DNA from 2 places in the Nonomuraea sp. NPDC048881 genome. Region 2 is predicted to be linked to the other one. Evidence: predicted binding sites of a transcription regulator. Region 2 holds the regulator's gene; the other holds the start of a gene.
The links. Region 2 encodes HrcA, which represses chaperone genes, less so after heat shock. Its sites were predicted from a motif close to TTGGCACTCTCNNNNNGAGAGTGCCAA; they were not measured.
Positions count from the first base shown of each region.

Region 1: a site for HrcA is predicted at 2,512-2,538, ahead of AB0C33_RS31165 (DNA starvation/stationary phase protection protein). Genes of this name have one in related genera too.

Region 1 is NZ_JBEZGC010000009.1:333,759-338,847, reverse strand. Features, by position in the region: gene AB0C33_RS31175 (VIT domain-containing protein) at 1-1,765, opposite strand, end outside; gene AB0C33_RS31170 (helix-turn-helix domain-containing protein) at 1,762-2,502, opposite strand; gene AB0C33_RS31165 (DNA starvation/stationary phase protection protein) at 2,619-3,086, shown strand; gene AB0C33_RS31160 (alkaline phosphatase PhoX) at 3,337-4,359, shown strand; gene AB0C33_RS31155 (TetR/AcrR family transcriptional regulator) at 4,369-4,962, opposite strand.
Region 2 is NZ_JBEZGC010000007.1:135,788-140,876, forward strand. Features, by position in the region: gene AB0C33_RS25530 (DUF4870 domain-containing protein) at 1-477, opposite strand, end outside; gene AB0C33_RS25535 (DUF3097 domain-containing protein) at 474-1,283, opposite strand; gene AB0C33_RS25540 (hypothetical protein) at 1,301-2,128, opposite strand; gene hrcA (heat-inducible transcriptional repressor HrcA) at 2,285-3,298, shown strand; gene dnaJ (molecular chaperone DnaJ) at 3,310-4,452, shown strand; gene AB0C33_RS25555 (16S rRNA (uracil(1498)-N(3))-methyltransferase) at 4,462-5,089, shown strand, end outside.

The DNA.
Region 1 (5,089 bases), on a different contig from region 2:
GGATCACCCGGTGCTCGGGCGCGCCCTCCGCGACCTGCCTCGTGTCGATCGCCACGTACGCCGTGAACCTGCACAGAACGCCGTTCTCCAGCGAGACCTCGACGATCCGCGACTCCAGGCCGTGCTCGCCCATGGCGTACCGGTCCTCCAGCTCGCGCAGGTGGGCGCGGGCCCAGACGGCGCGGAGGGCGGAACTGTCGGTGGTCACCCCCGTGACCCGCTCCTCCCACGGCCCCTCGGCCGACGTGCCGCGCACGGTGACGGCCTCGGCGCCCTCGCGGCACCGTCCGTACACCCGGAGCGGGACCCCGGGGAAGATCGAGCCGAGGTGGGTCACGGTGCCGGGCTCGGTCTCCAGCCCCTTCAGGGACAGGTCCGTCACCAGCGGCGCGCCGATCCTGCGGTGGATCTGCTCCATCGCCGCGTCGAGCCGGTCCTCGGACTCGACCAGCTCGCACCGGCCGGCGCCCAGCCCGGCGAGCCGGCCGAGGAAGCCGGCGTTCACCGCCCGGTCGATGCCGACCGTGTGCACCCGCATCGCCGACAGCGCGCCGCCGGTCTGCTCCAGAATCTGGTCCTCGTTGCCCACCTGGCCGTCGGTGACCAGCACCACCACCCGCTCCCTGTCGCCGGGCGCGCCGAGGAGGGCGATGGCGCGGCGCAGCGGTTCGAGCAGCTCGGTGCCGCCGCGCGCGTCGACCCGCGCCAGGTGCTCGACCGCGCGGTACCGGTTGCGGTCGGACGCCTCCACCAGCCCCTCGAACGCCGCCTCGACCACCGAGTCGAACGTCAGCACGTCGAAGCGGTCGTGCGCGGTCAGCGTGTCGACGATGCGCGCCGCCGCCCGCCGCGCCGCGACCATCTTCCAGCCGCCCATGCTGCCCGAACGGTCGAGCACCAGCACCACGTCCCGCGGCGCGCGGGCGGCCTGGAGGGCGGGCGGGACGACGGTGAGCGCGAACGTCCCCCGCCCGTCGAACTGCAGGGACGTGGACGCCTCGAACGACAGCCGCAGGATGAAGTCACGGTCGAGGCGCTCGCCCGGACGCAGGCGCACGGTGTGGCCGTCCTCCTCGACCACGTGCAGGCTGGAGGCCACCTCCCGCAGGTCCAGCCCGGCGGCGTCGACGCGGGCGGTGAGCGAGAGGCGCACGGGGCTGGGGAAGCCGGGCAGCAGCACCGGCGGCGTGATCCTCGACGCGTCGGGGACGGCGTCGGTGTCCGGCGCCACGCCGGAGCCCGCCGGGTCGCCGTCGAGCGGGGTGCCCGGGACGTACCGCGGGGCCACGACGAGCGGGAACCGGAAGGTCGCCGCGCCGTCCTCGTAGGGGAGGGGCTGGCTCATGGTCAGCCTGATCGAGACGCGTTCGCCGGGCAGGATGTTGCCCACCCTGATGGTGAAGACGTCGGGCCGGTCCTCCTCGGCGATGGCCGCCCGCCTGCCCTCGCGCAGCGCCTGGTCGTAGTCGGCCCTGGCCTGGCCGCGCTCCTTCAGCACGCCCTCCACGACCCGGTCGTCGGCCTCCATCCTGAAGGCCGTCACGGCCGCCCGGTCGGGCAGCGGGAAGACGTAGGTCGCCTCCAGCGTGACGTCGAACGGGTTGCGGAACCCCTGCTCGACCTCCACCCCGGCGACGAGCCCGGCGATGTCGGCGTGCACGTCCACGCTGTCCAGCGGCAGGTTGCCGCGCTCGGTCAGCAGCGCGCCGAACCCGGCCTCCGGCACCGGCAGGCACCGTGCGGGCTCCAGCGAAGTGATCTTCACAGCAGTCTCCTCTCTACGAGCACCGCGAGCAGCGGCCCAGCCGCCGCCAGCACCGCCTGAACGTCGTCCTCGGACGGAGGCCGCCCCCCGTCCCACACAATGCGCACCCCGTCCGCGAGCACGACCCCCGCGGCCGGCTCGCCCCCGGCATGCCCCGCTCCGGCGTCGGCGGGGCGTTCGCTCCCGGTGGGGGCGCGGCGGGCCGGCCGCTCGGCCCAGAACCTCTCACGCCCCGGCTCGCCGCCGCCCGCGGCCCGCCCGCCCGGCGGGCGTCCCGCCGCACGCGCCTGGCCGTCGAAGGCCCCGTTCGCCTCGCCGCCGGACGTCACGTTCGTCGTCGTGGCGATGACGGACGCGGGCCCCGCCGAGCGCGGGCTGTCCGGCGGAGAACCGGGGACCGCCCGCCCGTCGCCCACGGACGGCACGTCGGCGAGCCCGGCGGCCGCCGCCAGCGTGGCGTTCGTCGCGCCGGCCAGCGCCGTCTGGATCTCGGCGATCGAGTGCCCCGCCGCCTGCATGCGCTTGACCGCCACCAGTTGCAGCAGGTGCCGCCGGCCGTAGCGGGCGATCCTGCCGCGCCGGGTCAGGGGCGGGTCCACGAGGCCGATGGTGGTGTACCACCTGATCAGGCGTTCCCCGGGCACGTCGCGGACCCGGCCGTTGACCGGCTGGGCGCCCGCGCGCAGCGCCCGCGCCGCGTGCTCGGCCAGCTCGCCGATGGTCCAGGTGTCGCTCATACCTCCACAATGACACTGTCACTATTACACTGTCAACGATGGAAAGATCGGAAGAATCCAGCCCTGGCTGGCGTTCTAAATAGGCATAAGCATCACTGAAGGGGAGGAAATACGACATGGCTACGATCACCGGTCCGCTCTCGGGTGAAGCCAAGAACACTGTCGCCGAAGCCCTGCAGGACGCCCTGGTCGATCTGATCGATCTGTCGCTGATCGCCAAGCAGGCGCACTGGAACCTTGTCGGCGCCCATTTCCGCCCGATTCACCTCCAGCTCGACGAGCTGACCGACCTGGCCCGTGCCCACATGGACACCATCGCCGAGCGGGCGGTCGCCCTCGGCGTGAACCCCGACGGGCGCTCGGCGACCGTCGCCAAGTCCACCCGGCTCCAGCAGCCCGAGCGCGGCTGGCTGGAGGACGGCAAGGTGGTGGCGACGATCACCGACATCCTCGACGGCATCAGCAAGCGCATGTACGAGCGCATCCGCGCCACCGACGAGGCCGACCCGGTCAGCCAGGACCTGCTCATCGCCGTGACGCAGGACATCGACAAGCAGCACTGGATGTTCCAGGCCCAGCGCTGACCGCGCGCGGCCGCCGGCCGCACCATCCGAAAAGCCCGGGCACGCCCACAGTGCCCGGGCTTTCGCGTGTCCGCCCCCAAGGTGGGCGATCTTCCGTCCGGTGGGTACGGACTGTCACGCATCGTCCAGGGGCCGACGGCGATCTCACGCCACGACGGAGCGCGGGGTTTGCGCAGAGTTTGATGTCACGAGTCCTTGCCATTCATGTCGGTGCGGTCGACTAGCGTGGCACCTAGAGGGAGGCCCCACGATGTCCCACAAGACTCTCCTCCGCACGGGCCCGCTCTTGCAGGGCGGCATCAGCCCGTACGGGCCGCTCACGCCGGCGTCCGCCGACGGGCTCGCGCTCCCGCCGGGCTTCACCGGCCGGGTGGTGGCCCGGTCGGGCGACAAGGTGGCCGGGCTCACCTGGCACGCCGCGCCCGACGGCGGCGCCTGCTTCCCCGACGGCGCAGGCTGGATCTACGTCTCCAACTCCGAGCTGCCCCTGCTCGGCGGCGCCTCCGCGCTGCGCTTCCACGCCGACGGCACGGTCGCCGACGCCTACCGCATCCTGTCCGGCACCGACCTCAACTGCGCGGGCGGCGCCACGCCGTGGCACACCTGGCTGTCGTGCGAGCTCGGCGACCGCGGCCGCGTCTTCGAGTGCGACCCCTACGGCGCCCGCGCCGCCCGCCCCCGCCTGGCCATGGGCCGCTTCCGGCACGAGGCCGCCGCCTGCGACCCCGAGCGGCGCGTCGTCTACATGACCGAGGACGAGCACGACGGCTGCTTCTACCGCTTCCGTCCCGGCGACTGGGGCGACCTGACGGAGGGCACGCTGGAGGTGCTGTGCGCGTCGGGCGGGTGGCGGCCGGTGCCGTCCCCGGCCGCGCTGCTCACCGCGGCCCGCCACCAGGTCGAGGACGCCCGCCACTTCGACGGCGGCGACGGCTGCCACTACGCGGGCGGCGTCTGCTACTTCACCACCAAGGGCGACACCGGCCTGTGGGCCTACGACGCCCACACCTCCACGCTCGACCGGCTGTGCGAGGGCGTGCGCGCGATCACCGCCGCCCCCTCGGGCGACCTCTACGTGGCCAGGGAGACGACGGAGATCGACGTCATCGCGCCCGACCGGGCCGTCACGCCGTTCCTGCGGCTCACCGGGCACGAGGGGGCCGAGCTCACGGGGCTGGCGTTCTCGCCGAGAGGCGACCGGCTCTACTTCTCGGCCAGGCGCGGCCGCACCGAGGGCCACACCTTCGAGGTCCGCGGCGCCTTCCGCCCCTGACCGCGGGGCTCAGGTCAGGTAGCGGACCAGCATGAGCTTGAGCTCGGCCACGAGCTCCGCGCCGCGCTCGGGCGTCGCCGGCCCCAGCATGGGCAGCACCGCCTTCACCATGGCCAGCGCCATCGTCGCGTTGAGCAGCGCCCGCTCCTGCGGCAGCTCGGGCGAACGCCGTCGCAGCAGCGCCGCGATCCGCTCCGCCAGCGAGGCGTGCATGCGCTGGGAGGCCGCCGCGAGCCGGTCGCCGGTGGCCGACCCGTACAGCAGCGACCAGTACGCCGGTGAGTCGGCCTTGAACGCCACGCTCTCGTCCACGAGCTGCCCCACCAGTGCCTCCAGCGGGACGTCCGGGGTGATCGCCGCCAGCCGGGCCGCCCAGAACTCGTCCCGGTCGTCGGTGTAGCGGGACACCAGGCCGTCCAGGATCTCCTCCTTGTTCCGGAAGAACTGGTACAGCGACCCGGGGGAGAGCCCCGCCCGCGCGGCGACCTGGTTCGTCGTCATGTCCGGGTAGCCGATCTCGGCGATCACCGACTCCGCGGCGTCGAGGATCTCGGCCATCCGCTTCAGGCCGCGCGCCTGCCTGCGGACCGTGCGTTCAGGCATGGGCCACCTCGTTGACAAATACGAGCATTTACTTGTATTTCTGGGTTCGACAGCGAAACACGAGTAGTTTACCGAGTTTTCCGGAGATCCCATGCGAACCTGCCCATCAGGCCCGGCGCGGGCGGTG
Region 2 (5,089 bases):
CAGCGCCTCGGCCGCCTGGTCCCTGACATAAGGGGACTCGTCCTTCTTCATCAGGTAGATGACCAGCGGGCCGACCCACGAGACCAGCAGGCCGAGCAGGTGGGCGAGCATGGCCATCGTGGTGTCGTCGCTGCCGCGGCGCGGGCCGAACCGGCCGGGCACGTACGGCCCGGCGGGGTAGCCGTAACCCGGCTGCTGCCCGTAGCCCGGAGCCTGGCCGTGGCCGGGGGGCTGGCCGTAGCCGGGCGGCGGGGGCACGTAGGGGGGCGGCGTGGGCATGGGGCCGGGCTGCGGACCGGGCCGGCTCGGCGGCTGCCGCCCGTAGTCGGGCTGGGAACCCGGCTGCTGCCCGTAGCCGAGCTGGGGGCCCGAGCCCTGGTCGCGGGGCACGTCAGAAGGCGGCACGTCGTAAGGCGGGACGTCAGAGGGCGGGACGTCCGGGGTGGAGTCGTCGGGGGGTGGCGGGGCCTGGCTCATGATGCCTCCGTAACGAAGTCGATCAGTTCCTCGACCCGGCCGAGCAGCTCCGGCTCCAGGTCGGCGTAGGACGAGACGGCGCCCAGAATGCGCCGCCAGGCGTCCGCGGGCTCCATGCGCCAGCCCAGTGCGGCGAGCACGCCCTCCTTCCACGGCACCCCGCGCGGCACGTCGGGCCAGCTCGGGATGCGCAGCACGGACGGTTTGACCGCCTGCCAGATGTCGATGTACGGATGACCCACGACGAGCACGTGCGGCGAGGTGATCCGGGCCGCGATCCGGCTCTCCTTCGACCCCGGCACCAGATGGTCGACCAGCACGCCCAGCCTGCGGCCCGGCTCGGGGGCGAACTCGGCCACGATGGCGGGCAGGTCGTCGACGCCCTCCAGGTACTCGACCACGACACCCTCGACCCGCAGGTCGTGGCCCCAGATCTTCTCCACGAGCGCGGCGTCGTGCACGCCCTCGACGTAGATCCGGCTCTCCTTGGCGACCCGGGCCCGCAGCCCCTCCACGGCGATGGACCCGGACGCGCTGCGCCTGGGCCCCGCCGGGGCCGCGGCCGCCGGGCGCACCAGCGTCACGGGCCTGCCCTCCAGCAGGAACGCGGCCGGCGCCAGCGGGAACAGGCGGCGTTTGCCGAACCGGTCCTCCAGGGTGACGGCCTCCTTGTCGCAGGCCACCACGGCGCCGCAGAAGCCGCTGTCGGCGTCCTCCACGACCAGGTCGAGTTCGGCGGGCACCTTCGGGATCTTGCCCTTGCCCGGCCGCCGCCAATTGCCCGCCAGCACATCGCCCTCGTACACACGGGGACCGTAGCAAATCACCCGCTGACCGCAAGGCGCTTACGCGCGCCGCTGCGCCGTACGAGGACGACGACGGTGCCGATGATGCCGATGAGCAGACCGGCGCCGGGGAACAGGAACAGCGCCGCCACCCCGCCGAACAGGCCGCCCGCCGCGGAGAGCACGTCACGGCCCACGCCGAAGCGGGCTGACGACTCCTCCTGCGTGGCGCAGGTCAGCTGGTAGTCGCCCTTGGCGGGGGCGTTGACGGCGAGGATCTCCTGCCAGGTGGTGCCGCCGGCGCTGAGCGTCTGGGTGCCGGAGACCTTGACCAGCCTGGCCTGGGCCGGGCCGCCGGAGATCTCGCACTGGTAGTTGACCCGCGTGTCGGTGGCGATGTAGACGGCCGGGCGCTTGGCGGGGTCGATCGCGACCTTCACGCTTTCGCCCGACGCGAACGTGCTCGTCGGGGCCATGTCCGAGACGCTGCTCAGCACGCCGCCGGCGAACACGACCACGCCCACGACGCCGAGCACGACGGCCACGGCCCACACGACGGCGATCCACCACAGGCGGGGCTTGATCGCCTTGCCGTCGATCCTGGCCGGGAACTGCGGCTGGCCGCCGTACTGGTTGTGGGGGCCGTACTGGTCGGGGTGGGCGTACTGGTTCTGCTGGCCGTACTGGTTCTGCTGGCCGTACTGGGGTGGGGGGCCGTACTGGGCGGGCGGCTGTTGCTGCTGGTAGGGCGGCTGGCCGTGCTGCTGGGGCTGGTACGGGGGCTGGGCGTACTGGTTCGGCTGACCGTAGTAGGGACCCTGCCCCTGGGGCGGTCCGTACTGCGGGGGCTGGGAATTGTCGGTCATGCGGCAAGTGTGAGGCCTGTCGCTTGTAAGTCGCTAGCAACAGGATGGGACCTGGTGTTATCGCACCTTGTGGGCGAGAGCCGTACACTTGGCACTCGGGAACACGGAGTGCTAGACCTGTCGTTTCCCTGTTAGGCAGAGGCAGGAGGTGAGCACGTGCTCGACGAACGGAAGCTGGCGGTGCTCCGCGCCATTGTCGAAGACTACGTGTCCACCAACGAACCGGTGGGCTCCAAGGCGCTGGCGGAGCGCCACAACCTCAAGGTCTCCCCGGCAACGGTCAGGAACGACATGGCCGCTCTGGAGGAGGACGGGTACATCACCCAGCCGCACACCAGCGCGGGCCGCGTGCCGACGGACAAGGGCTACCGCCTGTTCGTCGACCGGCTCTCGCAGGTCAAGCCCCTGTCGGGGGCCGAGCGGCGGGCGATCGAGACCTTCCTCGCCGGCGCGGTCGACCTCGACGACGTGGTCTTCCGCACCGTGCGGCTGCTCGCGCAGCTCACCAGGCAGGTCGCGGTCGTGCAGTACCCGACGCTGACCCGTTCCACGGTCAGGCACGTCGAGCTGGTCCCGCTCAACGAGCGGCGGGTCATGCTCGTGCTGATCACCAATACCGGGCGCGTCGAGCAGCGCGTGATCGAGCTGCCCGAGGTGGTGGAGGACGACCGCATCGCCCATCTGCGCGCGGTGCTCAACTCCTGCCTCGACGGCTGCGGGCTGAGCAACGTCCCCGAGCTGGTCGCCGACCTGCCCGAGCGGCTGCCCGCCGAGGACCGGCCCGCCGTGGCCACGATCCTGTCGGTGCTGCTCGAAACCCTCGTCGAACGCCATGACGAGAAGATCGTGTTCGCCGGCGCGGCCAATCTCGCGGGCGCCGACTTCGCCACCGGCCTGCGCGACGTGCTGGAGGCGCTGGAGGAGCAGGTCGTGCTCATGCGGTTGCTCGGCGAGACATCCACAGACACCCCGTCCGCGCTCACCGTGCGCATCGGCTCGGAAAACCCCTACCTTCGCGGCACGTCCATCGTCGCAACCGGATACGGTTCTGGCGACAACCAACTGGCCCGGCTCGGCGTGCTGGGTCCCACCAGGATGGACTACCCCGTGACGATGGGCGCCGTACGCGCGGTGGCACGCTACGTCAGCCAGATCCTGGCTGCATCTTAAGAGGTCGATAAGTGGCAAACAGCGACTACTACGCCACCCTCGGGGTGCGCCGTGACGCCAGTCAGGACGAGATCAAGAAGGCCTACCGCCGCCTCGCCCGCGAGCTGCACCCCGACGTGAACCCCGATCCTGAGACCCAGGAGCGGTTCAAGGAGATCACGCAGGCCTACGAGGTGCTGTCCGATCCGAACAAGCGCCAGATGTACGACCTGGGCGGCGACCCCTTCGGCGGCGGCGCGGGTGCGGGCGCGGGCGCCGGCGGCTTCGGCGCGGGCTTCCCCTTCAGCGACATCATGGACGCCTTCTTCGGCACCGCGGGCGGCACCCGCGGGCCGCGCTCGCGCGCCAGGAGGGGCCGCAACGCCACCATCCGGGTCGAGCTCGACCTGCGCGAGACGGCGTTCGGCACCACCCGCGAGCTGGTCGTGGACACCGCCGTGCTGTGCGAGGTGTGCCACGGCGCCGGCGCGGCCCCCGGCACCCACCCCGACACCTGTGACATGTGCAACGGGCGCGGCGAGATCTCCCAGGTCACCCGTTCGTTCCTGGGCCAGGTCATGACCTCGCGGCCGTGCCCCCAGTGCGGCGGCTTCGGCAGCATCATCCGCCACCCCTGCCAGGAGTGCTCGGGCGACGGCCGGGTGCGCACCCGCCGTACGATCAAGGTCCGCATCCCCGCGGGCGTCGAGGACGGCACCCACATCCAGCTCGCCGGCGAGGGCGAGGTCGGCCCCGGCGGCGGCCCGCCCGGAGACCTGTTCCTGGAGATCGTCGAACGCGCGCACGAGATCTTCGAGCGGCGCGGCGACGACCTCCACTGCACGGTCCAGATCCCGATGACGGCCGCCGCGCTCGGCACCATCCTCGCCGTCGAGACGCTCGACGGCTCCGAGGAGATCGACGTGCGCCCCGGCACCCAGTCCGGCCAGGTCATCACCATGTACGGGCGCGGCGTGCAGCGGCTCAACGAGTCCGGCAGGGGCGACCTGCTCATCCATGTCAACGTCGAGACCCCGATGCGGCTCGACCAGACGCAGGAGGACCTGCTGCGCGAGCTGTCCAGGCTGCGCGGCGAGGAGCGGCCGCCGGGAAAGTTCGCCCCGGGGCAGCAGGGTTTTTTCTCCCGCCTGCGTGACGCCTTCAACGGCAGGTGACGATCACCCGTGACCGTCCCCGTGTTCCTCGCCGAGGACCTCAACGGCGCCGAGCTCACGCTCGACGGCCCTGAGGGGCGGCACGCGGCCTCCGTGCGGCGCCTGCGCGCCGGCGAGCGGGTCGACCTGACCAACGGCGCGGGCGACGTCGCCGAGTGCGTGGTGCGCGAGGTGTTCAAGGACGCACTCGCGCTCGACGTGCTCGCCCGCTACACCGTCGAGCCGCCCGCGCGGCGGCTGGTGGTCGTCCAGGGGCTGCCCAAGGGTGACAGGGGCGAGCTGGCCGTCGAGATGATGACCGAGGTGGGGGTCGACGTGATCGTCCCCTGGGCCGCCTCGCGCAGCATCACGCAGTGGAAGGGCGACAAGATCGCCAAGGCGGTGGGCCGCTGGCGTGCCACGGCCCGCGAGGCCGGCAAGCAGGCGCGCCGGTTCCACCTGCCGCAGGTGGCCGAGCTCGCCTCCACCGCCCAGGTCGAGGGGCTGCTGGCCGACGCGGCGCTGGGGCTAGTGCTGCACGAGGAGGCCGCCGAGCCGCTGTCGAAGGTGGCGCTGCCGCCCGGCGGCGACATCGTCGTCGTCGTGGGGCCGGAGGGCGGGGTCTCGGAGGAGGAGCTGCGCAGGTTCGCCGCGGCCA